DNA from 4 places in the Leptolyngbya sp. FACHB-261 genome. Region 4 is predicted to be linked to each of the others. Evidence: predicted binding sites of a transcription regulator. Region 4 holds the regulator's gene; each other region holds the start of a gene.

Region 1 (7,103 bases), on a different contig from region 4:
CTCATCATTAGCGCTCAGAATCTGCTTGAGACAGCCCAGAACGCTTTGGGGCACAGAACCAGGCCGGATCTGCACGAATACCTTGCGAAACTGGTCAAGAGCGTCTTCCGGCGGTAACTGCTTGACGATTGTGAGGAAATAGGAGTAGAGAGCCTGCTGGGCACCGGCTAGATGGTAGGTTCCAGCCAAATGTTCAGTTTCCTCCGGACGCCCCCCATCCGCTCCGGATTCTAGTGAGAGAAAGCGTTTTGAATTGGTAGAAGCGATCACAGGAATTGCCTAATGTCTTCTGGTGGTAAGCCTGAATGCACCCTACCTATCTCAACCTGACCCAACCGCTGTTAACTGGCGGTGTGTCAAACTACCCTGGTTAACCCTGACCAGAACACACAACAGCATTATCACCTGAATTTGCGATACGTAAAGCCCCTGACCGTTTTACCTTAACGGTTGATTACCCGCATATTTGCGGTTGACAGGAACCGTTTTCAATACAGGTTCCCCAGTTCAGGGCTAGCTCAGAGCTGAGCCCAAATCTCGACTCGGCGTCAGCCTAACTCATTCAAAACCCCCTCTAGCATTAGCAGTGAGGGGGTTTTGAGTTCATTCGTGGCCTTGAGATACAGAGTTGAGGTTAATTTGGTTCAATTTGAGTCAATTTGAGTTCGATTGAACCAAACGAGACCTAGGCAAAACCCTGGGCTTAGAGCTTGTTAGACCTCAACTAAGCCTGGCTTACATCATGCCGCCCATGCCACCCATGCCACCCATGCCACCCATGCCGCCCATATCTGGCGCAGCAGCAGCCTTCTTCTCTGGCTTATCAACCACCAGGGCCTCGGTGGTCAGCACCATGCCCGCAACAGAGGCAGCATTTTGAATCGCAGAGCGAGCAACTTTAGCCGGGTCGACAATGCCACTGGCAATCATGTCGACAAACTCGCCCTTGAGCGCGTCAAAGCCCTGGCTGAACGGAAGGTCACGCACCTTTTCGACGATGACCGGACCTTCGAGACCAGCATTGTTAGCAATCTCACGCAGCGGTGCTTCTAGAGCCTTGGCGACGATATCAGCGCCAATTTGCTCTTCCTTGTCGAGGCTAGGACGAATATCAGCGACCTTCTTAGCCAGGTGGATCAAGGTTGCGCCACCGCCAGGGACGATGCCTTCTTCAACTGCAGCTTTGGTTGCGTTGAGCGCATCTTCGATGCGCAGTTTGCGGTCTTTAAGTTCGGTTTCGGTCGCAGCGCCGACCTTGATCACGGCGACACCACCCGATAGCTTCGCCAAACGCTCTTGGAGCTTTTCTTTGTCGTAGTCAGAATCGGTGGCATCTAGTTCCTTGCGGATCTGAGCGATGCGCTTCTCAACGTCGGCTTTGTTATCGGTGCCAGCCACAATCGTGGTCTTGTCGCGAGCAACTGTGACCTTCCGCGCCACGCCCAGCATTTCCAGCTCAGCGCGCTCTAGGGTCAAGCCCATTTCTTCAGAGATCAGTTGGCCGCCTGTGAGCACGGCAATGTCCTGCAGCATGGCCTTACGACGGTCGCCAAAGCCAGGAGCTTTTATAGCTACCACGTTGAGCACACCGCGCAGCTTGTTGACCACCAGGGTGGCCAGAGCTTCGCCTTCAACATCCTCTGAGATGATCATCAGAGGCTGACCGGCGCGAGCCACGCGCTCCAGCACAGGCACGAGGTCCTGAATCACATTGACCTTTTTGTCAGTGATCAAGATGCGCACATTTTCGTACTCAGTAACCATGCGCTCAGAATCGGTCACGAAGTAGGGCGAGATGTAACCCCGGTCGAACTGCATCCCTTCGACTACTTCCAGCTCAGTCGCTAAGGACTTGGACTCTTCAACGGTAATCACACCGTCTTTGCCCACTTTGTCCATAGCTTCCGAGATCATCTTGCCGACTTCTTCGTCGTTGCCTGCAGAGATCGTGGCAACTTGAGCAATGGCAGCGCCCTCAACCGGCTTCGCTTGGTTGCCAATTTCAATTACTAGGGCAGCAACTGTCTTCTCAATGCCCCGGCGAATGCTGATTGGGTTGGCCCCAGCAGCAACGTTCTTGAGACCTTCATTGATCATTGCCTGAGCCAACACCGTTGCAGTGGTGGTGCCGTCGCCCGCCACATCGTTGGTCTTGGAGGCAACTTCACGGATCAACTGAGCACCCGTGTTCTCGAGGGGATCTTCTAGCTCAATTTCCTTCGCAATGGTGACACCATCATTGATGATTTGAGGAGCACCATACTTCTTCTCCAGCACCACGTTGCGGCCCTTGGGACCGAGGGTGACACGGACAGCGTTTGCCAAGGCGTTGACCCCGCGTTCTAGGGCGCGCCGAGATTCTTCGTCAAATACAATCTTCTTGGCCATGATGTCCAGTTGCTCTCAAATAGATGTGAATGGGCGGTTTACCGGGACGGGGTCAAGACCCTTACTCGACAATCGCCAGAATGTCCTTTTCGGCTAACAGCAGGTATTCGGTGCCATCTGCCTTGATCTCGGTACCTGCATACTTGGAGTACAGGACCCGATCCCCAACCGCGACTTCGGGCACTACGCGCTCACCCTTATCGGTTTTCACACCAGGACCAACTGCGCTCACCTGGCCTACTTGCGGTTTTTCCTTCACGGTGTCTGGCAGCAGAATGCCACCCGCTGTCGTTTGCTCCTGATTCTCAATCTTGATCAGGATGCGGTCGCCCAGGGGCTTGAGGGTCCCCCCCTGTAAAGTCACAGAAGCCACGTCCGTTCAATGCCTCCAACAAACTTGGTTGCGCACGTTCCACAATCGGAATTAGTCAAGCGTTAGCACTCTCCAATCCCGAGTGCCAATATAGCGCGTTCCACTCCTGCGCCGACCGTCCTAACAGGTACGGTTTCACGAACGTTCAAACCAAGCCCGATAGACAGGCTGCCCGCGCTCGAGGGTAGAGCACTCCCGTTCGGTAGCCACGCCTAGCGGGTTATCAGCGATCCAATTGCCAGTCCCCGCCAGATTGACGAAGGCAGGGTCAGCCTCAAAGCGCTCCCGCATTTGTAGTGCTACCGCTTCTATGTCTGACTGCACAAATACTCGACCACCGGGCACCAAGAGCAGCGCTAGTTCAGTGACTAGCTCAGGCTGCACCACCCGGCGTTTCTGATGGCGTTGCTTAAACCAGGGATCGGGAAACTGAATAGTCACAGCGCTTAAATCACCGGGTTGAAACAGCGAGCGCAGCGACAGATTGACGTTGCAAAACAGATAGTGCAGGTTAGTTAACCCCTGTTCGCGGCCCCAGCGGTTTGCCTGCTCTACCAGGGGCTCACGGATTTCCAACCCCAACAAGTTCCAGTCCGGCTGCTGCTGGGCCAGAGCCAGCAGAAAACGGCCTTTGCCACAGCCAATATCCAGGTGCAGAGGTTGAGCAGGATTCGCGTAGATCGCCTCCCAGTTCGGCGGCTCTACTGCCGTGCGGTACTTACGGCTGAGGGGGTTGACATGCTCACGAACGCGAACGGGGCTCACGATAATCGTTCAGAAAAGTTTGCGGGAAAGATGCCTTCTTAGGATAGCGATTTACCAGACGCTACATAAGTTTACAGATTGTTGAGCAGGTGTTCACCATCCAGCAGAACCTTGCTACTGTTGCCTAAACAAAACGTTAAGAAGAAGCAATGCCATACAGCAAAGACGAAAGCGGCCTGCTCAACAATTTTGCCAGTGAGCCCAAGATGTACGTTGCTGAGCCACCCACTAAGTCGCAGAAGCGCAGCTACTTGCTGACCATTGTTGCAGCGGTCATCTTGATAGGGGGGCTGATTACGGTTGCCTACCTGGCATCCCAAGCGGCCTAGCTCAACCTCCCAGATCAACATTCGCTTGGGCTTTAAAGGCTAGCTAATTTAGGAAGGGGGTAGAATTTCGACCCTCGCCAGACCGTCATTACTCAAGACACGAGTTGTGCCAAGACTGCGCAGCCTCCACGCCAAGTGGTTCTCTCCTGTGGCTTGATTGAAGTTCCCGGCAATTGAGTTCGGAGCGAAGTTCAGAATGAAGCTCAACTTTGCGACTTCAGCCTACGCTGACGACCTGCGCCGACTACCTTTGTTGACTCCCCCACTCGCTAGCCCCCACCGACTGCCCCCCAGCAGTGATTGAAGCGTTCAGATTGCTGCCAATTTAGTTACCAACGGGGTCCTGTTAGCTAATCTATAGCGCGTAGCAAGATGGTGTCGTCAGCAGGGAGGGTGACGGCCTCACTATATAGTGAGGCGGGGGAGCTATCAGGAGCCTCTTTTGTGGCTGCCGATGCCGGTGTTTCTTGCAGTCGCAGCCGCGAACAAGAGATCGTATCTGAGAGAATAGAGCTTGCCATCATGCCAGTGTGGATCTCTAGCTGGGCACTGCTCATTGCTTCAAACACCAGATGCTGACCGGGAAACACAACCCGTTCAAAGTACCAGTTTGGGATGTTAGTGATGCGAGCAATTTGCATCTTACTGGTGGCGTTGACATAGCAGCAGGTAATCTTGCCCTCACCATCACTGGGCACCGGATCAAAAACTTGAGCCATGAATCACGCTTAGCCTATAACCGAGTTGATAAAACGAGTGCCATGCCTTTGGAGGCTAACACCCCCTGATCCCCGAGGGCTGTAAACCCCATTACCGATCTCAGGGGTGAACGGGTGTACTGGCAGCGTACTGGCGATGTAGTAGGCACGCACTCCTCGATCTGGTGTATCGTAAAGTTGTGTGAACACTACACTCAGACAACTTTGTCTGGCTGGCCGTTCTCGCTTCAAGCTTCGGATGCTTTGGTTCTGAGTGCTATGTCCAGCTCCGTCCTTCCAGAGCGTATTCTTTACGTTCGGCTGCCCTGTAATCCAATTTTTCCGATTGGGGTTGTCTATTTAGCCGATCACGTACACAAGCTGTTTCCCCAGGTGCAACAGCGAATTTTCGACCTGGGAGCTGTGCCGCCGGTAGATTTTGGCGCAGCCCTAGACGCTTGTGTGGATAAGTTTCGCCCGGACCTGCTGGTTTTTTCCTGGCGAGACATTCAGATCTATGCGCCTGTGGGTGGACGGGCAGGCAATCCGCTCCAGAACTCTTTTGAGTTTTTCTATTCCCGTAACCTGTTTATCAAGTTACGGGGAGCCTTCAAGGGACTGCGTCTGTTCATCTCTTACTACACCGAGCTGTGGCGCAACCTGGGGTTGATTCGTCGAGCTACGCGCCGGGCTCGGCAGTATCGGCCTGCGGCTCGAACTGTGGTTGGCGGTGGCGCAGTTAGTGTTTTCTACGAGCAACTGGGCTCTAGCCTGCCCAAAGGCACGATTGTCTCAGTGGGCGAAGGCGAAGCCCTGCTAGAGAAACTGTTGCGTGGCCAGAGCCTCCAAGACGAGCGTTGCTACATTGTGGGCGAAACTGAGCCGCGCAAGCGCTTGGTCCATGAAGCACCAGCTCCCATCGAGAAGACCGCTTGCAACTACGCCTATATCGACGAGATTTGGCCAGAGTTTGACTATTATTTGCAAGATCAAGACTTTTACGTGGGCGTGCAGACCAAGCGTGGCTGTCCTCACAATTGCTGCTATTGCATTTACACAGTCATTGAAGGCAAGCAGGTACGCATCAACCCGGCTGATGAGGTCGTAGCCGAGATACGTCAGTTGTACGACCGGGGCATTCGCAATTTTTGGTTTACCGATGCGCAATTTATTCCAGCACGGCGCTTTATTGACGATGCCGTAGAGCTGCTCCAGAAGATTCTGGATGCAGGCATGAATGATATTCACTGGGCTGCCTACATTCGAGCGGACAACCTCACGCCCGAATTGTGCGACCTGATGGTGAAAACCGGCATGAATTATTTTGAAATCGGCATTACCAGTGGTTCGCAAGAACTGGTGCGTAAAATGCGCATGGGCTACAACCTGCGCGTGGTTTTACAAAATTGCCGTGATCTCGCTGCCGCAGGTTTCCAGGATCTGGTCTCAGTTAACTACTCGTTTAATGTCATTGACGAGACCCATGAGACTATTCGCCAAACCATTACTTACCACCGCGAATTAGAAAAGATCTTTGGTAAGGACAAAGTTGAGCCTGCTATCTTTTTTATTGGCCTGCAACCTCACACCCATTTAGAGGAGTACGCCTTTAAAAAGCAGATGATCAAGCCAGGCTATAACCCGATGAGTATGATGCCCTGGACCGCTAAAAAACTGCTTTGGAACCCAGAACCTCTTGGTTCGTTCTTTGGTGAAGTTTGCCTGGAAGCCTGGAGCCGGGATCCCGATGATTTTGGTCGCGAGGTGATGGACATTTTAGAGGAGCGTCTGGGCCGAGCCCCATTGGAAGAAGCGCTGAGCGCCCCAGTTGAGGCGAAACCATTGACTCTAACGGGCTCAGTTTGAGGCAATTTCTCCCTAGCCTGCTCCAATGGATTTGCCTAATTCGATCAGCCTAATTTAATAGAAAAAGGGCTCTTAACAAGAGCCCTTTCTAATCATTTAGCCCATAGATATAGACACTAGAAAGTCAACACTCAGAGCGTCTGCTTAGGGATGAGCAGGAGGGATTAGGCGATGGTGCTGGTGCATCATCGTGTCACAACTAACAGAAGGCAGAATAGAGGGCAGGAAGAAGGGTCGAGCCGCAGGATTATGTGGTTTGGACGTTACATAGTGCTCACGCCTAAGCTGAGCAGTCAAAGCCTCCTCAAGCTGGTCAAGCATAGTAGTCCACCTCTGGCAATGCAGGCGGCAGCACAACCTTGAGATTAGGTTGGTAACAGTTCATAGAAAAATAACCACGAGTCAAGATAAAGAACACAGACTGGTGGTAGATGCCCTAGCAATCGAGAAAGGCCAGGAGTCAAAAAGGTTTTCAGATAACCTAGCTGACCTCCCCCCGGGTCCCTTCAGCGTAGATATTCTGATTCCACTAGTGTGCTTTAGCACGTTATGCAACGACCAGATTAAAAACTGCTCATTTTCTGCTCATTAGACATTAGAACTCAGTCGATTTTTAGCTGTTTAGGCATTGAGTTATAGTCCGGAAACTTCAGGAATTCCACATGAGTAGTTATGAGAATTTTA
Region 2 (7,103 bases), on a different contig from region 4:
AATCGCACCACAGTTGCCAGCACTTTTTCCCGCGGCAAACCTGCTAGGACCAAATCGTGTTCTAGGCGCTCTCGCAGCTGCGGCAGGGCTTCACTAAAAGCAATCATGCGCGTGAACTTGGTTTGATCCCGAACGGTGCGCCAAAGCTCGTGATACCGGTACTGTTTGCGTTTCTTTGGGTCGCGCCCAGTGGCCTGAAGATGACCGTGAGACAAGGGGCAAATCCAAACATCTCGCCACGCCGGTGGGATAGCTAGTGCCTCAATTCGTTTGATCTCTTTAGGATCTCGAACTTTCTCACCATCTGGACCGATATAGCTGAAGCCCTTACCTACACGCTTACGCTGGATACCGGGATCGGTGTCAGTGACATAACATAAGCCCACTGCTTCAGCAGACTGAACGGGATCAACTTTAATCTCAGTAGTAAGCTGAGTTACCTCTTGAAGGGGAGGTTGAGGCAGAACAGATTGGCTCATAACCGATGACAGCAGAGCACCCAGCGGAATGCTTGAGAGTCTCGTTATTTTAACCAGTGCAAAAGGCTATCAGTATCCCCAGAAAGTATCAAAATTTGGAGTAAAGAAAGGCTGATTTTCTGAGGGTTAGCAGGCTCTTTTATGGGCTTTTTGCTAATCCATCAAAAGATGGATGGACCCCACCAAGTCCCGTGACAATCTCAAGTTAGCGACTATTCAGAGGAGAACACACAGATGGTCCTGACTCTTGACGATACCAAGCGCACGGCAATTGCCTCTAAGCTTGCTGATATGAAAGCTCTTCAAAATCTTTTGATTGAAAATGAGCAAAAGCTTATAGCTGCTATTGATGATCCAGAAATTTCTAAGCGCTTGAGAGATTTCCTACAAGATGACCAGAAAAACATGGGTGTACTGGACACCGTAATCGTTCAGTACGGCGTCAAGGGCGAACCCAAAGAATCGATGATGAAGGTCGTCGAGCAAGCCCGTCAGATGATGGACAGCTCAGAGTTCACCATCTTTGAGAAAGTGGGTCAGCACGAACTGCTCAAGCACAAGCAAACCATGGCTGGTTTGTTGGTTCATAAGGCTGGTCAAGTGGTGGGTGCAGATATCGAAGCTGCTATCGCTCCTCTCAACACAGTCAACTTCGAAAACCGGGCTCACCAAGAGCAACTTAAAGGCGTCCTGGAAATCCTGGGCGTACGTGAGCTGACCGGTAAGGATCCCGACCAAGGTCTGTGGGGCCGCGTTCAGGATGCTGTTGCTGCGTTGACCGGTGTTGCTGGTAGTGTGGTTACCCAAAGCACCGACAAGCAGGACATGAACATCCAGGATGTCATCCGCTTGGATCACAATAAGGTCAACACGCTGTTCGCAGAAGTTGAAGCCACTGATGATCCTCAGAAGCTCCAGGAGTACTTCGGTCAGATCTACAAGGACCTCACCGCTCACTCCATTGCCGAAGAGCAAGTGGTCTATCCTGCTGTTCGTCCTTACTACAGCAACACCCAAGAGCTGTACGATGAGCAAGCTGAACTAAAGCAGTTGTTGGAAAGCACCCGCTCCCTGAGCCCCTCTTCTTCTGAATTCAAGAATCAGATTCGTCGCATCCGTGACATGGTGATGGATCACGTCCGTCAAGAAGAGAGCGAGATGTTTGCCAAGATTCGCGACAACTTCAGCACCGAACAGAGCGAGCAAATGGCTACCCGCTTTAAGCAAGCTAAGAGCCAAGTGCAAGATGAGATGAAGGTTAGCAACTAATCGTTGCCTAAGGCTCACCTTAATTCAAACCTTGCAGAAAAGGTGTATAGATAACCTAGTGAACCTGTGAAGGATGTGGGGGGTATTTTTACCCCCCGTTACTTTTCGGCCTCAAGTACCCTAATCAAGCACCTGGAATGAGGCAGCTTAGAAGTGGCTTAATAGGCTTAATAAATTTCTATCATCAAGCAAGTCATTTGGAGTTCAATCAAAATGAACGTTCTGGAGCTACTCAAGAGAGACCACAAGCAAGTTGATGCGCTGTTTACTCGACTCGAGAACGCTAGCGGGACTCAAGAAATAGGCGAGTTGTTTGAGGAAATCTACAACGCCTTGTCAGAGCACAGCTTAGTTGAAAAAGAAATTTTTTACCCAGCCGTCCAAGACTTTCAAGATACGGAAGGGCTGATTGACGAGGCTTACGGTGAGCATGCGTCTGTAGAGGAATTGCTAGAGGAAATCTACGACCTTAGCCCCAGTGCCTCAGACTTCAAGGCAAGAGTAAGCCAGCTCAGGCAAGCAGTGCAGCATCACGTTGCTGAGGAAGAAAATGAGCTTTTTCCCAAAGTGCGTCATCACCTCGACAAAGAAGAGCTAGAGGCTATGGGAAATCAGATTCAACAGATGAAGACTGAAGTGCAGAACGAACTAGCAGCGGGCTAATAAAGCTGGCTAATAGATTTAGAAGGTTGATGCTTATCGTCAATGAGTTGAATCAAGAGTTGATGGCCAGTCCATGAACTAGTCAAAATCATCAGGGACGGGGGTGCTTAGCTCCCCTGTTTTTTAATAGGATTTCTTTAGTTTTCCCCATTAACATAGTTACAACCCTCATAGAGCCCTCAGGAGTTGCTATGGATGTACTAGACAATTTACACGCTGACCATCAACAAGCCGCAACTCTATTTGAGCAGCTCAAGCAAACAGATGATCCTCAAATAGCACAGGCTTACTTTCATCAGCTCTATGAGGGACTAACAGCTCACAGTGCTGCGGAAGAAGGTCTCTTCTATCCTTCCGTTCGCAATTCAGATACTGAAAGTTTGGTCGCTGCTTTTTATCAGGAACATCTGGCAATTCGGCAGTTTTTGCAGGAATTGAAGGCCCTTGGCTCTACCGCACCTAAATTTGTTGCACCTGAATTCAAAGCCAAACTCAGTCAGCTCCAGCAGACGGTAGAGAACCACGTGCAACGAGAGGAAAACGAACTGTTCCCTAAGGTGCGCCAATACATCAGTCAGCAGCAACTGGAGCAGATGGCGGCTCAGGTCGAGTCCGCTGAAGCCCAAGTTCAGGACATGATTACAGATCCCCACTCCCTCTAGACTCTGCCATAAAAAACTCCTCAACTCCTCCAGCCCTCTGAATTTAATTAATCCCGGAGGGCAGCTCTACGCTGCAGACTCAATACCGCCCGAGACGGCTTTCCCGAAATCGGCGTTCGGGAAACCGTACTAGTGGGTCAGTTGCAAGGAGCAGGGTCAGTTCGCTAAATTAGCACTCGAAGTCCGAGAGTGCTAAGGTCAAAGACGGGCTGCTCTGACGACGGTGGCAAAGTGCCCACCGGTTAGAGTTACACCCCCTGATTTCCAGCATTCTGAACCATTGGAGGTAGTTATGGCAGCTGTGTCTCTGAGTGTGTCCACGGTAAAACCGTTGGGCGACCGTGTTTTCGTGAAAGTTAGCAGCAAAGAAGAAAAAACCGCTGGTGGCATCTTCCTGCCTGACGCTGCTCAGGAGAAGCCCCAAGTCGGTGAGATCTCGGCTGTTGGTCCTGGCAAGCGCAACGAAGATGGCACCCGCCAGGAACTAGAAGTCAAAGTTGGCGATAAGGTTCTCTATTCCAAGTATGCTGGCACCGACATCAAGCTCGGCGGCGAAGAGTTTGTGCTGCTGGCAGAGAAGGACATCCTAGCGATTGTGAACTAAGGTTCACTCGTCAACTCACCTTTAGCCAGTCCACTTCAATGGTTGGCTAAAGCGTGCGGAAGCAATTTCTAATCAGTTGGGCTTTCTCTGCAATTCTTGCCCACTGCCCTTCTATTTCTCTACTTGTCCTTTAACTCCCACCTCTGGAATCTGTAACAACTATGGCTAAGCGCATCATTTACAACGAAGACGCTCGTCGTGCCCTCGAAAAAGGCATGGACATTCTGGCAGAGGCCGTCGCCGTAACCCTCGGTCCCAAAGGCCGCAACGTGGTTCTAGAGAAGAAATTTGGTGCTCCCCAAATCATCAATGATGGGGTCACGATCGCTAAAGAAATTGAACTCGAAGACCACGTTGAGAACACTGGCGTCTCGCTGATTCGCCAAGCCGCGTCTAGGACCAACGACGCTGCAGGTGATGGCACCACCACTGCTACGGTTCTGGCCCACGCCATTGTCAAAGAAGGTCTGCGCAACGTTGCTGCTGGTGCAAACCCCATCGCCCTCAAGCGCGGTATTGATAAGGCGACTGCTTTCCTGGTTGATAAGATCGCAGCCCATGCCCGTCCGGTTGAAGATTCCAAGTCCATTGCTCAAGTTGGTGCCATCTCTGCTGGCAACGACGAAGCAGTTGGCGAAATGATCGCTAGCGCGATGGATAAGGTCGGCAAAGAGGGTGTGATCTCCCTCGAAGAAGGTAAGTCGATGACGACTGAGCTGGAAATCACTGAGGGGATGCGCTTTGAAAAAGGCTACATCTCTCCCTACTTCGCCACCGACACCGAGCGCATGGAAGCCGTCCTGGATGAGCCCTTCATCCTAATCACCGACAAGAAGATCGCCCTAGTGCAAGATCTAGTGCCCGTGCTGGAGCAGGTTGCTCGCGCTGGTCGTCCTCTGGTGATCATTGCTGAAGATATTGAGAAAGAAGCTCTCGCCACCCTGGTCGTCAACCGTCTGCGCGGCGTGCTGAACGTGGCTGCTGTCAAGGCTCCTGGCTTTGGCGATCGCCGCAAAGCGATGCTGGAAGACATTGCTGTGCTCACTGGCGGTCAACTGATCACCGAAGACGCAGGTCTGAAGCTCGACACTGCCAAGATCGATATGCTGGGCAAAGCCCGTCGCATCACGATCACCAAGGACAACACTACGATCGTTGCTGAAGGCAACGAAGCCCAAGTCAAGGCTCGCTGCGAGCAGATCCGCCGTCAGATGGACGAGACTGAGTCCAGCTACGACAAAGAGAAGCTGCAAGAGCGTCTAGCTAAGCTGGCTGGTGGTGTAGCTGTCGTCAAGGTCGGTGCAGCAACCGAAACCGAGATGAAGGACCGCAAGCTGCGCTTGGAAGATGCGATCAACGCTACCAAGGCTGCAGTGGAAGAAGGTATCGTCCCCGGCGGTGGTACTACCCTGGCTCACCTGGCTCCCGAACTGGAAACCTGGGCTGCTGCCAACCTGGAAGCTGAGGCCCTAACCGGTGCCAACATTGTGGCTCGGGCTCTGACCTCTCCCCTGAAGCGGATTGCTCAGAATGCCGGTCAAAACGGCGCCGTAGTTGCCGAGCGTGTGAAGGAAAAAGACTTCAACATCGGTTACAACGCGGTGAGCAACCAGTTCGAAGACATGTTTGCTGCAGGCATTGTTGATCCTGCTAAGGTAACCCGTTCGGCGCTGCAAAATGCTGCTTCGATCGCTGGCATGATCCTGACCACCGAGTGCATCGTGGTTGACAAGCCCGAGCCCAAAGAAGGTGCTCCCGCCGGTGCGGGTGGCATGGGCGGCGGCGACTTCGACTACTAATCGAGTTCTCGCTAAGCGTTAACACTTCAAAAATTAGCCGCCCTGTAGGGGCGGCTTTTTTCTGGTATTTTGAAGTGCTGTGCCAGTCACTGGAGATGAAGGTCAATATGTCGTCTACCCTCTTATCGACTGAGGTTTTGGGTCCAGAGCTACTCCAACAATTGCTGGATCGGCAGTCGCTTTCAGCCCAGCAAGCGGAAGCGTTGATGGACTGCTGGCTGACTGACACCCTTCCTCCCTCACTCGCAGGTGCCCTCCTGATTGCCCTTCAAGCCAAAGGGGTCACAGCGGAGGAGTTGGCTGGCATGGCGCGAGTGTTACAGAAAGCCTCCGCAGGCACTCCTCTCGGCCTACCCCTGCTGATCGATACCTGCGGAACCGGCGGGGACGGCTCTGGCACCTTCAACATTTCGACTGCAGTGGCCTTTGTGGTTGCTGCCCAGGGAATCCCAGTTGCTAAACATGGCAATCGTTCTGCCTCCAGTAAGGTCGGCTCTGCAGATGTATTGGAGGCTTTGGGCGTTAACCTGACTGCCGAGCCCAAGCGCATTCGCGAAGCTGTACAGGCTGTAGGGATTACTTTTCTTTTCGCTCCCGGTTGGCACCCAGCTATGAAAGCCGTTGTGCCTATCCGTAAAGCCCTTAAAGTCCGTACTGTTTTCAATCTGCTGGGGCCGTTGGTCAACCCACTGTATCCGACTGCCCAAGTAGTCGGCGTTTACAGTAGAGCCTTGGTAGACACAGTGGCTGAAGCCCTACAGCAATTGGGGTTGCAGCGGGCAGTCGTGTTGCATGGCCGTGAGCGATTGGATGAGGCAGGGTTGGGCGATGCTACTGATTTAACGTTGGTTGAGGCTGGCCAAGTTCAGCCTTCAGTGCTTCAGCCTGGCGAGTTTGGCCTAGCGCCCGCTCCCCTCAGTGCTCTCAAAGGCGGGGATGTTCAGGAGAATGTCGCTATCCTACAGGCTGTGCTTCAGGGACAAGGAACTCAAGCCCAACGAGACGCCGTCGCGCTTAATGCTGCGATTGCCTTGCGAGTGGGAGGAGCTGTTGACAATTGGGCTGCAGGTGTGGTGTTATCTCAGGATATTTTACAGAGCGGAGCAGCTTGGGAAAAATTGCAACGATTAGCAACTTTTTTGAAAGCCTGAGTTGGCTCAAACAGTTTCCCTACCAGGGTATTAGGCGAAACTCTGCCTTTTGGGAGGTTACCTCTGGGGACCGGTGTATAGGATACTCGTTTATAGCTAAGGAAATCTGTTTTCCAAACCTTATCTAAGAGCAATACCTAAACAGCCATGACCCCCATCCGCGTAGTCCTTATTGAGGATCATGATTTGACCCGCGTTGGTATGCGCATGGCGCTACAGCAAAGCGGCATAGAGGTTGCGGGCGAAGCTGCTGCCGGCGTGGAAGGGCTGAAGCTAGTCGAGCAACACCATCCTGATGTCGCCATTGTTGACATTGGCTTACCTGATATCGATGGGGTGGAGGTCACTCGTCGGATCAAAGAGACGCATGCTCTGCACAGCAATGGCAGTGAGAATGGCAACGGCTCCGGTACTAGTGAGCATCCTGAAACTCGGGTCTTGATCCTGACCCTACGGGACAATGAACAGGTGGTCTT
Region 3 (7,103 bases), on a different contig from region 4:
CGATGCCAACTAAGAAGGTTCCCAGCAGTCTTTCAGGGTTGTAAGCTGCCTCAGGAATGGCCCTGGTTGCCTGAAAGCGGAAAGATACCCAGTCGTGTTGAATATTCCACAGCCACACGGGGGTCAAAGCGCTCAAAAATAGCACGACGGCTAAGGCTGTCCAGGGGGATTTTAAGGCGGAGCGGTGGTTTGAACTGGTGAGGCAAAACGCCACCAAGCCCAGACCCAAAATGAAACCGTGGTACTTGCCCAAACAGGTCAAACCCAGCAATAGACCCAGTCCCACTAGGCGATAGCTGGGCCGATAGATAGCAGAATGAGCGAAAAACTCATTGACCGCTAAATAGAGGCTGGCACTCCAAAAAAACAGTAGTGGCGTATCCGGCAAGGTCAAAACGCCAAAGCCAACTTGAAAAAAAGGAATGACGGTTGCAATCGCTAGCGTGAGCGTTGCTACTTTGTTGGAAAAAAGCTTTTGGCTCGTGAGATAGAGCAAATACAGGCTGGCTGTATAAAGCAGCAGCGTTCCCAAGCGGATGGTGAACTGTGAGACTTCACCGGTCAGCCAGGGACCCAAACCCGTAGTGAAGGCAACTAGCGGCGGGTGATCGAAATAGCTCAGTCGGGGATTGAGACTGTATGCGAAGTAGTAAGCCTCGTCAAAACCGGGCGGCAACCAGGCCGCAATTGCGGCTCGAAGCACCAGCCCCCAACCGAGCAGAAACACCCATCGATTCATGATTATTGCAATTCAATCTGAGCCAGCGACTCCCTCAATTGAGGAGCCCTTACCCCTCTGCAATGCCAGCACTGGGGCACAGAGAAGCCAATTCACAGATACCACAGTTCGGTTTGCGGGCATTGCAAACCGCTCGCCCGTGGTAGATCAGCCGAATCGACCAATTCTCCCAATCTTCTTGAGGCAGCAATTTCATCAAATCGCGCTCAATGCGAATGGGATCTTGGTAATCTGTGAGCCCCAAGCGACCACTTAACCGTTTGACGTGCGTGTCCACGGTAACGCCTGCATGAATATCGTAAACGTAGGCCAGAACCACATTGGCAGTTTTGCGGGCTACACCGGGCAGCTTCAGCAGGTCTTCCATGCGATTGGGCAGCTTGCCGTTGAAGTCTTCCAAGATCATGTGGCAGGCGGCCCGGATATTCTTGGCTTTGTTGCGATAGAAGCCTGTCGAGCGCACCAGGCTTTCTAGTTCTTCAGGATCGGCATTAGCCAGAGCTTGAGCATCTGGAAAACGCGCAAACAAAGCGGGCGTCACCAGGTTGACCCGTTCGTCAGTACATTGGGCTGAAAGAATCACAGCCACCAGCAACTGCACAGGGGTTTCATAGTTGAGGGTGCAGGGCGCTTCGGGATAGAGACGCTTAAGCTGCATCAAGATCTCTAGCGCCCGCTGCTTCTTAGCGGCGAGCTTACGGGCAACGGCCATGCTTAAGGAACACTACCAGGGGCAATCAGCATCAGGGTGTCTTTGATGATCAGAAACACGCCCAAGCCTAGTAGCATGACCAGCCCTGTCTGCATCACGCCAGCTTGAATGGTCTCCGGAAGGGGCTTACCACGAACCGCTTCCACCAACAGAAATGACAATTGGCCGCCATCTAACGCCGGTAAGGGCAGAATGTTGATAATCGCCAGGTTGATGCTGATGGCTGCGGTGATCGTGAACAGTGTGCGCCAGTCGTTTTGGGCATAGCGAGAGGCATCAGCCACAATGCGCACGGGACCGCCAAGTTGGTCTGCCGTCTCACTGAAGTTGCTCACCAAGCGCCCTAAGCCCTGCAAAATGCCAAGCGTCTGCCGTTGGTACTCGTTGGTGGCTTGACTAAATAGCTCCCCCAGGCTTTGGGGACGGCGGTACTGCACAATCGCGTTCGGGCCAATCACGACCCCGATCCGATAAGTATCGTCTACCCGCTGCGGCTGAACTGTCAGGTCCAGGACCTCATCGCCCCGCTTGACGCGTAGGGGCAGGGGTTTCTCGCCATTGGACTGGATCAGCTGGGTGAATTGCTGGCTGACCTGCTCAGAGGCTCCCAATTCTTGATCTCCAGCTTGCAGCACAATATCGCCGGCTTTTAGGCCAGCCTGTTGAGCTGCCGAAGGTGTCTCAGCACTAACTGTGGTCTGCTGAATCGTAATCCCTGGCTGCTGAACGCCAACGGGAACGCCGACAAAGCCGACTTGGGTTACTAGGACGATATAAGCGAAAAGTAAGTTAGAGATCACACCCGCACTGATCACAATCGCCCGGTCCAGAATTGGACGATTCTTTAGCAGGTCAGGGTCGTTGGCAGGAATAGTACTGTCAGGGTCATCGTCTGGAAAACCGACATAGCCACCCAAGGGAAACCCCCGCAGCGCATACTCGGTCTGCTGTCCCTGGTACTTCCAGAGAATAGGCCCAAAGCCAATCGAGAAGCGGTTAACGTGGATCCCCTGCCAGCGAGCTGCCAGAAAGTGACCCAGTTCATGAACCACAATCAGCAGAGCTAAAACCCCAATCGCCGCCAGAATGAACATAGCCAACCAGTAAGTGTCTTCTTAATCTTACTGAGCCAGTGGGTTCTTGCTTTCGGTTGCCCGTACCCGGACCTCTTGCCCCCACCTGAAATCGAGATTAGAATTGCCGAAAATGGTTAATTCCAAGCCAGCTTTTCTCCGTTTGCTGTTGGATTTAGCCAGGGCCAGGCCAGAGAATCTAGACAAGAAAAAGCAGCCCGTTTGTCTCGGCAGGCTGCTCCCGTGGTTCATCGTTCGTTGTCTCTAAACATAGGAAGTCACCCGAGCTTGCTGTACGATTCCGCAGCAGCACTCTGGTACTGATCCTTACTGCAGATAGTGTAACAAGAGATACGACCGGATAGCAAAGAAAATTTACGTCTCCTGACTTTTCACCCGATTGGGTTGTCCCCAGATCACAGTCTGCGAGCGGTAGGTGATCATGCCGGGCCGAAACCCTTTCAGTCGCAGCACATCGGACGGGTGCACGTAGACCACTGGCACCTGTTCACTCTGCCGCGCTCGGCTGTGATAGGCAGCTACATCAGCCGCTGCCTTGAGGTCGGCCTCGTCAGGAACCTGCCCAGGTTCCAGGCGTAACAGCACATGGCTACCGGGAATCTCCTGAGCATGAAACCATAGGTCATAGTCAGTTGCGATCTTAAAGGTCAGCAGGTCGTTCTGGCGGTTATTGCGTCCGACCAGAATTTCTAGGTTGCTAGGCGTGCGGTAATGGTGAAATTCGGCAGTCGAGCTAGGTGTTCCTTTGGCCGGTCGGTAGTCAGGATCTTCTAGATAGTTCTGCTGAATGAGTTCCTCGCGGACTTCGTCTAGGGCTAGTCGGTCAGCCTTCTCGGTCCCCAGTTGTTGAACCGCAGCTTCGACCTGCTCCAGATACTGGATCTCTTCGTCCACTTGAGCGAGCAGAGGCTCGACAGCCTCGCGGGCACGGCGGGCCTTTTGATGCCGTTTGTAGAGCAACTGGGCGTTCTGCACCGCGTTGCGCTCTGGATCTAAGGGAATGGCTATCGGTTCGCCGGTTTCAAAATCCTGAAGCACGATTTGAGTCAAGCCCGGTTGCCACTCCTGCAAATGGGCCATGAGCAGATCGGCTTGGGTCTTAATCTCGTCAGCCCGGTCAGATTGACCGAGGCGATCGTGAAAGGTTTGCGCTTTGGTCTGCAGCTTACTTAAACGGTTGCCGAGCACCTGAAGCACTTGGGCACGACGCTGGGTTAAAGTTTGAGTCGCGACTTCATGCTGATAGTAGCTATTTAGCAGGGTCTGGACATCGGGAGTCGGGCCGCGCAACTGCCAGCCCAAGACGGTGTAGCCCGTTGCTGTTAAACCGGGCGTAAACTTGCGGGTTTCTAGAGCGGTTAGCCAATCGCGCCAGGCAGCAAACAGATTCTGCCACTGCTCGGAGCTCAGGTCAGCCGTTGAAGTTTCCGGTTGGCACCTGGCCTCACGGATCAGCGACAACACCAAAGGCGAGCTCAAACCTCGGTAAGGTTGCAGCAAGTTGCGCTTGAGCGGCCCTGGCACTAAAGCCACACGCTCCTGCCAGCGCTCAAAAGACTCGTTGAGGCTGGGCATGGTAGCTGTGAGCGCCGGCGGCAGTTCGTAGGGACGCCCAGTTAGCACGGGCCGAACGCTTGACTGCTTCTCGCTCACCTGATGGGCCACGCTGACCACCAGACCCTGAGCATCGACCAGCACTAGATTGCTGTACTTACCCATGATTTCGGCGTAGAGATGGCAAATCACCGAGTCCCCAGGCCGACGGGCAAATTGTAAGTCCAAGACGCGCTCCCAGGGAGCTGCTAGTTCCAGAGATACCAGCGCTAAACCATTGAGAGCATGGCGCAACTGCTCGCTAAAGGTAAAGGTGTCGGGGGTACGCGGCGGTGGATCGCCCAAGTGTAGCCGCGCAAATTGAGGATGCCAGGATAGGGTCAGCCAACCTCGGTTCTGCAAGGTGCGCAAGCCTAACGCCAAGGTGGTGCGATCTAGCTGATAGACCTGCTCAAGCCGGGCGGGTAGCCAAAGCTGACGCAGTTCTTCGACAGCGGCAACCAATGTAGTGAAATCGACGGCTTGCAAGGGCTTAGCTCAGCGTAAAGTGAATATTCCAGGCTGGAAAGTGGCAAGTATGACCTGAAACAGCACAAATTGGCCTATTTCAGTCATTTTCTGACTTGTTGACCTCTAAAGATTCTCGATACCATAGAGGTCAAATCAGAAGTTAAGTTTTTATAAGCTTCCCACCCATATGAAGGTATGCCATGGACAACATCCGGCTGATCAACATCGGGTTCGGGAACATTGTGTCTGGCAACCGCGTGGTAGCAATTGTTAGCCCGGAATCCGCTCCTATCAAGCGTATCATCAGCGATGCTCGCGATCGGGGTCAGCTAATCGACGCGACCTATGGCCGTCGCACCCGTGCTGTGATCATTACCGACTCTAGCCATGTAATTCTTTCAGCCATCCAACCTGAAACTGTGGCGAACCGCTTTGTCATCGGCAAAGACAGTCACTCAGACGAGTAGAAGTCTCCTGTTTATTGGCTCCATTTCTACAAACCGGCGGGATCTATAGCTCGGGCTCCTTAGCTGTGGATATCTGGATATCTAGAGCCCAGACACACAAATTCCAGACCAATACCCAGTCAATACATATAGATAACGACAGGCTCATCAACCCGGACAACCCCCATCCTCACTCCCATTTTTAGACACTGAGAGGTGACTTTGGCACCACGTTTGGCAGCAAGTTCGGCACCAGGCAAACTCATCGTTCTCACAGGCCCTAGTGGCGTTGGCAAAGGGACCCTTCTCAAAGCCCTGCGCCAAAAACACCCAGACCTCTTTGTTTCCATCTCTGCCACCACTCGCGCCCCTCGTCCTGGCGAAGTTCACGCCCAACACTACTACTTCCTCAGTCGAGAGCAGTTTGCCGAGTGGGTCGAGCAAGGCGAGTTTCTAGAGTGGGCGGAGTATGCGGGCAACTGCTATGGCACGCCTCGACAGCCGGTGTTGGAGCGGGTGGAGCGAGGCGAGAAGGTGGTGCTAGAGATCGAGCTAGAGGGAGCGCGGCAGGTGGCCAAGAGCTACCCACAAGCGTTGCGCATCTTCGTGCTGCCACCGTCTTGGGAAGAACTGGAACGCCGTCTGCGCTCTCGCGGTCAAGACTCTGACATCGCGATTGCCCGACGGCTTGCCCGGTCGCGAGAGGAGTTGCGTGCTGCAGCTGAGTTTGATGTGCAGTTAGTGAATCAAGAGCTTGAGAGCGCCCTTCAGCAACTAGAGGACATTGTCTTTGCCACGCCTCTGTTGTTGTCCTCCCATAGCTAAGGCTTGGGTAGATTTTGAACTTGGGTAATCTTAGGCTCAGGCAATTTTGAGTGGGGCCGAGTGATTGCCCAGCAAATCAGTCAAGCAGTGAGAGTACAGCAAGCAGTTGGCTCAAAGCTGCCTTAACGAGCGACCATCTGCTGCTGCCAGACCTGGTCTAGCTGGATCATACCTTGGTGTAGAAGGGACTCCAGAACCCTCTGCAACCCCTCTAGCTGGGGTAACTTGAGCCAGATATTTATGAAGTGTTCTTGCTCTACCTGAGCGACCTCATGAGGCAGCATATTAGGTGAGGTCCAGGCCGGTTGCAGCAGGTCTTGCCGCTTTGAATGTATTTGTTTTAACAATTGCTGAACGGCTTGGACATGAGTTTCTAAAGCTCTGACATTGCTCAAGTCCTCTTCTTCGAGCATTGGCACAATCCAGCCAGAGCAATACTCCTGCAACCAGCTTATGTCTTCGCTGTAGAGCAAACCGGCCTGACGAGCCAACTCAAGAATTTGAACAAAGTTGATATATTGCATCGCCCCTGTGTCTACCTTTCTCAAGTTATAAGAATTCAAGTCGTAGGCAATTGAGACTGAACTACGGACTGACAATTGGCTAGCGCTAGAGGTTTGGCAACTTGATGTTTTCTGATCATTCATCCAAGAGATTGCTCTTCAAGTTCACATCTATTGACGAACATCTCTTGAATTCTCTATAACCTGTAGAGATTACAAGCTGAATCCTAGGCTTAGAATATCAGCTGATCTAGGTTGTGTCCAAGACATTGTAATGAATTAAGAATTTACTAAAACCTACGGATACCTAAGTTCTAAACGTTATGAAATTAGACAGTTTCAAGAAAGAGCACGTTCAGGAGCACAACAGCTTTACCGCCATCGTTTTACCACGGGCTGTTTCAGAATCCTGAAAGCACATACTCATTCTTTAAGCGCATTTGCGGCCATCAATTTTTAAAAGCGTTGAATTTTCGAGTATCTTGAGTGTTTAACAATACTGTATTATATAAAGTTTTTACGGTCGATTTAGAAAATCCGGGTGTAGGATCGGTGGCATGCGAGGCCAGATGGTGCTTCTAGTGCCCCGAAAAGGGAATATCCTCCGCAGTCCAGAGTCGCATTGGAAGAGCAAGAAATGTATTATCTCATCTCTAAAGTTTTAGAGCAGTTAACTCCGGTTTGTAAAAACAACCTGCGCAGGTTCAGATCCTAGAGCTG
Region 4 (7,103 bases):
GCTCTACCCAAGAATTCTCAGAATCTAGAGGCGATAAATACAGGGTTAGGCAAAGTGATTGAAGATGGCACCTATGCCGAGATCTACAGAAAGTGGTTTGATGCTGATCCCCCTCAGTTACCAGAAACGGTGCCGGCTCCAACCCCGGCTGCTACTTGATCCCGCTGCGGAGTAAGCTTCTGTGTTCGAGTCTCTCAAGATTATTCAGCAGGCCCTGCCTGCCTTACTGCTCGGTGCTGGGATCACCTTGCAGATTACTGCGATGGCAGTCCTGTTAGGCATGGTTGCCGGTTCTTTGATTGGTATTGCCCGTCTGTCTCCAATTGCGCCGGTCCGCTGGTTGATGCGAGCCTATGTCGACTTTTTTCGAGGCACGCCGCTGCTTGTACAGATCTTTATGATCTACTTTGGTCTACCTGCCCTGACTCAAGGGTTTGGTTTAACCTTGCGCTTCGACCGGCTAGTTGCTGCAGTGGTCGCTCTGACTCTTAACAGTGCTGCTTACATTGCCGAGATTGTGCGAGCTGGTATCCAATCAATCGAACCCGGTCAAACAGAAGCTGCCCAGTCTTTGGGTATGGGGTCAGTGCAAACGATGCGTTACATCGTCTTTCCCCAGGCGATGCGTCGCATGATTCCTCCTCTAGGCAATGAGTTCATTACGCTGCTGAAAGATACTAGCTTGGTGGCAGTTATCGGCTATGAGGAGCTGTTCCGGCGGGGACAACTAATCGTTGCTAGCAACTACCGCTCCTTCGAGATCTACACGGCTGTCGCTCTGATCTACCTGGCATTGACGCTGGTTTCCTCACAAGCTTTCAGCTTTCTGGAGCGTCGGATGGATCCTGCAAAGCGAGTTGCTGTCTCACCAAGTTCCCCTCCTAACAGAGACTCAGCGCTGGGTGAGCCTCTATAGCTAGCTCTGTGCCTGAGGTAGGTCTGTACTTGGCCTACCTAGTGCAGCAAGCTCTAAGCTCAGTTAGGTTTAGCCGAAGGCTAAGGCTGCAACACCATGCTCCACTCGCGGGTTTGAGAATTCCAAAACGGAGCCGGTGTCTCACCAACCACGTTAGGCCCCCAGTAGCGCCGGGTGCCATCAATGGCAAAGGCCACAACGACATCTCCTGCTGCAACCTTCAAATCTGCCTCTTCTGGTAGCGAGAGCTTCAAACCCTGCACGCCCCCCTCACCGGGGGCAAAGTCCCAATGCACTGATTCTTGGTTTTGCCCTGCTTTACTCTGCTGAGTTTTCTGGGACCGTAACATCAGCACTATGCGTACAGGATGGCCGGTTTGATTGCCGACGCGCAAAGTTCCCTGTCCCCCCTGAACCGGGCTTTTAGCGATAGAGGGCGACGGTAAAGCTGCATCAATGGAAGTTGGAGTATTCATCCGGCGGGCTGGTTCGTCAGGGACGACATAGGCGGTAGTGGGTAGCTCCGTCGCCGTCCCGCCTGCGGCGGGTGCTCCAGGAGCATTGGCTGATTCAGGGCCTGAACTGAGTAAGCGGTTGACCTGAGGTATACCAAGCGCAGCAACTCCACACAGAGCGACCAAGGCAACGATCAACGCAGGGTAGGTTTTGGTCGCATTCATGCAGGCATCCTGAAGTCACTGGCAAAAAGTTAAAAAGCTACCGCACCGGACCCGCTGAGCTACCAGCAGTGTGGCGAAAACCAGAGATTAAGGCTGCCTCTTAAGGAGTAGCCAGCCTCGTGAAGCTTGAACTTACAGAGACAGGCGAAGCTTTGGGTTTAGCGTTAACTCGGTAGCTCCAGGAGGACGGGCAACGGGAGCTGTATCAAGAAATTACCCCTCCAGCTTACTCACTAACCCTGGAAGTGGGCTACATCCAGAAATAGGGATTTCAACGGGATCGAAGCCTAAAAATAGACAGATTAGGCCGATTGACCAATCGCGTTGGATAGATAGTTAGCCGTAACCTGCACTGAGGCAATGGCCCGCTCATAGGGTAGACGTGTCGGACCTAAGACCCCAACGCTGCCGACTGGAACGCGGTCTAGACAGTAGGCAGAACAGATGAGTGTACAGTTCTGAATGGGCTCTAGCGGGTTCTCCGAGCCGATACGCACAGAAACCCGTGGCATCATGCCCTGGCGCTGGTTCAGTTCCACGCCATTAGGCTCAGAAGTGTCGATCTGCGGCAGGCCCAGGCTATCAGACCACTCGCAGATCAAGGGCCAGAGTTGCTCTTGCTCTTCTTCCAAGAGCTGAACTAGGGCTTGGACCTGTTGTCGTTCTGAAAACTCAGGCTGCCGCAAGACTTCAGCAACCCCGCTAATCAAAATGCGGCCTACACGGGGGGTGTTACCGTGGCGAATTAACAAGGCCAGCAGATGCCGCAGAAATTCTGAATAGCGATGGAACTCTTGGCTGAGATCAAAGCGATCCAAAGCGACTAGCTCGCTCAAAGAACACCCACGTAGATGAGTATTCAAGAAATTAGTCAGAATTTGCAGTTCGTGCTCAAGGTCCAGATCTGAATTGTCTTGGGTTGAACTGGCTTCGTCGCAGAAATCCGTCGGCAGATCCAACAAAACTGAGTAAGTCTGGTAGGAGTCGAGAACTACCACCACCATCACACGACGCTCAGCCACCAGCACCAATTGCAAGTGCCGAATGGCAACTGTGTGCGGTTGAGGGATAGTGATCAAGGCAATACAGCCACTAACGGTGGCCAGCAACTGAGCTGCCCCTCGCAACAGAGCTTCCAGGTTAGGACTGCGATCGAATTCAGATAGCGGACCATTGGTGGAGCCTAGGCGCTGAGCCAAGTAAGACTCCAGATCCTGTACCAAGGTGCCGCGCGGCGTAATCAGCTCGTCTACATAGACTCTGTAGCCTGAGTCAGAGGGAACCCGTCCCGCTGAAGTATGGGGCTGGTAGAGCAAGCCTGACCTCTCCAGCACCGACATGGTGTTGCGAACTGTCGCTGGACTGACCCCAAAATCGTATTCATCGACGAGGACTTTAGACCCTACAGGTTCAGCAGTTGCCACGTAACGTTGAATGGTTGCCCAAAGAATGCGCTGTTGGCGACTGGTCAACTTGACCTTCATATATGGACATGAATCAGGATCAACGAGAGGGAAAGGGAGTTTGTACTAGACCGATTGGCTTCCAGTATGAATAGAAGTGGCGGTTTGAAATGTGTTGATCATAACATCGTTCTCTTTGACCCTTGTTTGGTCGCCTTTTGCTGATCCCCTGTTTTACTACTGTTTTAGTGCCTGTTTTACTGCTATGACCCAACGCCGCTCTCGTCGACCCTCGCCTGATCTTCCTCCTGATGCAGAAAATGGCCTGGAGCAACGCTACCCTGCCTCTTTTAGTCGCGAGGCTACCCAGGAGCGAGGCGCTAGGCTAGCAGGACGGCTTCAGTTTGCTGCTGTTACAAGCGTGATTATCCTGGGTCTGCTCGTGGGGATCAACAGTCTGGGCAAAGCGTCTAGGCCCGCTGCTCCGAGCTCTAATACTGCCCCTAAGGCCAATGTGCCGAGGCCGAAGGTGAACTGGGCACAAATTGATCGAGGGCTGGCGGTGGTAGTCAATCCCCCTGGTTTTCAAGCGACGCTTTACGCCGATCCCCGCAAGACTCGAACCTTACTGGTGCGTAAAGATACCCTCAACGCTGGTTGGCTTTGGGTGCCGGCCCTGCCTTCTGCTAGCATTCCGGCTGGGCTTTATACCTTGGAGCTAGCAGCACCAGGTCGTCGTTCTCTTAATCAAACCGTGCGTATTCAAGCTGGTCGACCCACTATCCTGGGCCGAAACCAGACACTTGAGTTGCCAGAGTAAGATCGCTCAGCCTTTTAGCTGCAACAGTTGCTCTGGAGAGGCTAGCAATTTGACAACGGCAGAGACGATCAGTCCCTCAGCGTTCAGCACAAACTGCCAGGAAACATTCACCCCAAACAAAGCGGTTTGCACTTTGCCAGAGACCCGGACCTGAGTTTGATCATCAGCTAGGGACTCGACTAAGCCCTGTTTCGGCTGAAGCTGCATGCCCTGAGCTTCTGCTTGAAGGAAAGTACTGATTGCGGTTGGCCCAACAACTGGCGATTCGAAGGGAGGATACATTGCACCTTCACTGGCAAATAGCAGCCCGGTCGCCTCGAAATCACCTGCGTTGATCGTCTCGAAGTAACGTAGGATGGCAAGCTGGTCTGTCAATCCCTCAATGATTAGCGTAGGGCTCGAATCATTTTGAGCTGTCAGGAGCTGGGAATCGGAGTTTGACATAGGGTTCCGATAGCATTCAGGTCATTTTTGAGCGAATTGCAACTTTTGACCTGCACCTCTAGGTAGAATTTTCTAAACTTTGAACTAAATCTGTAAAACGGTGCTCAGAAAAAAGGCCCTGACTTTAGCTCAGGACCCTCATAGCAGTCTTTAAAATGGCAGTCTTCAAGCAAAGTTCAAGCTAGCAAAAGCTATTGACGAAAATGCGCTAAGACCCCCGCTAGCTCAAGTGCAACTCGAACTTGAGGAGTTAAACCTTTGAGCGCAATTTTGGCTTGGCGTTTCTTGGCCTGAATCAAGCCCTCAAGAATAGTATTTATTCCTGTCGAATCGATGAATGTGGTTTGCGACAAATCGATTTTTACGTAGGTGCCTTTCTGTACATTAGCCTTGAGATCGCGGCCTAGAAATTTGGCTGTAATAACATCAAGTCGCCCTGGAACTCTTAGGACAACCGTCGATTGTGTTAGCTCTGAATTAACGGAAGTCGGCATAATACTCACAAGGTTCTCGAGCAAGGTAGGTAGATGGCCGAGCTAATTGGTGCACTCGGCAGGAGTGCGCCTTGATGATTGACACTTGGGGCAGCGGAAACTAACTAGTTCTGTGGGTTACCTAGCTCAGGACATTAGCTACCAGTTGCAAACATGATGGTTAATGCTAGGTAAACCAGATACTTATATACTTGGCGAACCAATCTGTAGGCGCAGAATGTTGTAGAAGTCGCTAGCTGTTCTCCACCCGAAAAACTTAATGCTATGACTCCGACAACCTTAAAACTGATGTTTTAGCCTTCCCTCAAATTCTAGATGGGCATAGGTATAGTTAATTACTTAAAGCTTCTAACTCACAACCCAGGTTCTACGGATTGTGAGTTGCTGGTTTCTGGCTCAAACCTGTGAATTACCGGCGTTCTTGCGTAAGGTTAATTTAGCTTGCGCAAAGCTGCTTAAATTGCTTAAGCAAAGCGGCTCAAACCTAGCGGTTTGAGTTCGGTTGGCGGTGCCTGTGTGATCCACTGGGTCATCAATTGTCCTAAGTAAGGGCCAAACTTGAACCCATGCCCACTGTGACCACAGCAGACATAAAAGCCTTCAGGGCCGATTTGGTCAATAATCGGCATCCAATCTGGAGTGACATCGTACAGACCACTCCAGCCTCCCCGCAAGATGGCTGGCTGGCTACTAGGGTAGCGCTTCTGCCATTTCTGTTGGAGGGGAGCCAAACGCTCACCAGGGACGCTGTCATCGAACTGATCTGGGTCAATCGGATCTTGGGTCTGGCCACGATCAAACCAGCCGACAAAGGTGTCAGAACCTTGGGTCCGAAACGAGGTGCCGTGAACGAAGTCATTCACGCTCAAGTGTGGCACGCCAAAGTCCGAGGGGCGTTGTAGAACAGCCATCACCTGACGGCAGGACACTAAAGGCAGAGTTAGACCAACCCATTGGGCCACTTGTGCTGCCCAGGGACCTGCACAGTCGATGACGACCGGGGTTGAAATCTCGAGCTCACCATCAAGACCAGAAGTCTCAACGGTATGTGTACTGCTTCCGGTTTTTAACCCTACAGCAGATGTTTGCTCACGCAAATCAACGCCTGCTTCTCTAGCTCTAGCAGTCAGTGTCGCCATTGTTTGCACAGGGTCTGCATAACCGGCACCCGGTTGATAGCTGGCGAGGCCAACATCGTCAGTGCAGAGGCGGGCATCCAGACTGGCAAGCCCTGTGGCGTTAAACACGCTGACCTGTACACCCAAACCCTGCTGCATTTCAACAGTTTGGTGTAGACTCTGCGTCTGTGCGGGCGGTACTAACACCACAAGCCCAGTTTTGACGAAACCGGCTGAACCCTTGTAGTGCTCGGAAAAGTGGCTGAAAATCTCTAGACTGGTCCGTGCCAACTTCACCAGGGTCGGGTCGGTGTAGTGCTGCGAGATTACTGCAAGGGAGCGCCCAGTTGGCCCACCGCCCAAATGCCCTTTTTCCAGCAAGGTGACGCTTAAGCCAGCTTTGGCTAGATGTAGGGCAACACTAATGCCGGTGATGCCCCCACCAATGACAACTGCATCTGCTGTGTGAGTCATCTTCTACACTCCTGCGTTTTGGCAAATGGTGGCTCGCAGTTCTTCGATACGAGCTTGCGCCTGCGCCACTAGCTTGGCTTCATCAACGTGGACACACTGCCCCTGCTTAACCACAATCTCCCCATTCACAAGCACAGTTTCAACATCATTGCCATTGCAGTTGAACACTAGCGCTGATTCAGCCCGATGCACTGGTGCAATGTGAGCACGCTGAAGGTTAACCAGAACCAAGTCAGCGCACTTTCCCACTTCCAAAGAGCCAATTTGCTCGTCTAGATGCATAGCTCGTGCCCCTCCCATACAGGCCATTTCTAAGATCTGCATGGGGGATAGGACTGCTGCATTCAGGTGATGGACTTTGTGCAAACAAGCAGTGGCTTTGAGCGTTTCCAGATTGTCCTGAGCGTTGTTGCTAGCAGGACCATCCGTGCCCAAGGCAACATTCAGCCCCAGCAGTAATGCCTTGATAATTGGCGCGACTCCAGAGGCCAGATACATATTGCTGACCGGGCAATGGACCAAATTTGCCTGCCGTGCGGCGACGAGTTCTAACTCGCTCTCATCTAGCCAGACCGAGTGCACCAGTTGGGTCCGAGGCCCTAGCAAGCCCATTTTGTCGATGTAGAAGGCTTCTCGCATCCTGTGATCAGCCTGCACCCACTCTTGGGTCGGACGAGTCTCAGCAGTGTGAATATGGATGCACAGCTCATGCTCGCGGGCATAGTCAGCCAGCCCATGACAGAACTCTGGCGAA

Evidence for each region. Region 4 encodes HrcA, which represses chaperone genes, less so after heat shock. Its sites were predicted from a motif close to ANTTAGCACTCNNNANTNNNGAGTGCTAANT; they were not measured.
Region 1: groES (co-chaperone GroES) is a predicted target of HrcA. The motif match lies at 2,822-2,852, and genes of this name have one in related genera.
Region 2: groES (co-chaperone GroES) is a predicted target of HrcA. The motif match lies at 3,241-3,271, and genes of this name have one in related genera.
Region 3: H6F94_RS11180 (Rqc2 family fibronectin-binding protein) is a predicted target of HrcA. The motif match lies at 4,646-4,676, and genes of this name have one in related genera.

The regions. Positions count from the first base shown of each region.
Region 1 is NZ_JACJPL010000024.1:322,448-329,550, forward strand. Features, by position in the region: gene H6F94_RS15975 (Sll1247 family protein) at 1-270, opposite strand, end outside; gene groL (chaperonin GroEL) at 736-2,388, opposite strand; gene groES (co-chaperone GroES) at 2,450-2,761, opposite strand; gene trmB (tRNA (guanosine(46)-N7)-methyltransferase TrmB) at 2,897-3,526, opposite strand; gene psb34 (photosystem II assembly protein Psb34) at 3,676-3,855, shown strand; gene H6F94_RS16000 (DUF1830 domain-containing protein) at 4,206-4,574, opposite strand; gene H6F94_RS16005 (hypothetical protein) at 4,584-4,763, opposite strand; gene H6F94_RS16010 (photosystem II high light acclimation radical SAM protein) at 4,833-6,419, shown strand; gene H6F94_RS16015 (hypothetical protein) at 6,564-6,740, opposite strand.
Region 2 is NZ_JACJPL010000026.1:653,769-660,871, forward strand. Features, by position in the region: gene H6F94_RS18975 (DNA topoisomerase IB) at 1-479, opposite strand, end outside; gene H6F94_RS18980 (hemerythrin domain-containing protein) at 714-1,748, shown strand; gene H6F94_RS18985 (hemerythrin domain-containing protein) at 1,962-2,411, shown strand; gene H6F94_RS18990 (hemerythrin domain-containing protein) at 2,603-3,073, shown strand; gene groES (co-chaperone GroES) at 3,366-3,677, shown strand; gene groL (chaperonin GroEL) at 3,839-5,476, shown strand; gene trpD (anthranilate phosphoribosyltransferase) at 5,584-6,627, shown strand; gene H6F94_RS19010 (response regulator) at 6,775-7,103, shown strand, end outside.
Region 3 is NZ_JACJPL010000018.1:402,947-410,049, forward strand. Features, by position in the region: gene H6F94_RS11165 (ArnT family glycosyltransferase) at 1-739, opposite strand, end outside; gene nth (endonuclease III) at 789-1,451, opposite strand; gene rseP (RIP metalloprotease RseP) at 1,454-2,545, opposite strand; gene H6F94_RS11180 (Rqc2 family fibronectin-binding protein) at 2,900-4,627, opposite strand; gene remA (extracellular matrix/biofilm regulator RemA) at 4,810-5,076, shown strand; gene gmk (guanylate kinase) at 5,272-5,880, shown strand; gene H6F94_RS11195 (hypothetical protein) at 6,003-6,527, opposite strand.
Region 4 is NZ_JACJPL010000015.1:205,649-212,751, reverse strand. Features, by position in the region: gene H6F94_RS07190 (basic amino acid ABC transporter substrate-binding protein) at 1-159, shown strand, start outside; gene H6F94_RS07185 (amino acid ABC transporter permease) at 182-916, shown strand; gene H6F94_RS07180 (hypothetical protein) at 997-1,596, opposite strand; gene hrcA (heat-inducible transcriptional repressor HrcA) at 1,899-3,080, opposite strand; gene H6F94_RS07170 (hypothetical protein) at 3,265-3,819, shown strand; gene H6F94_RS07165 (ketosteroid isomerase family protein) at 3,826-4,263, opposite strand; gene H6F94_RS07160 (STAS domain-containing protein) at 4,455-4,757, opposite strand; gene H6F94_RS07155 (NAD(P)/FAD-dependent oxidoreductase) at 5,222-6,349, opposite strand; gene H6F94_RS07150 (amidohydrolase family protein) at 6,353-7,103, opposite strand, start outside.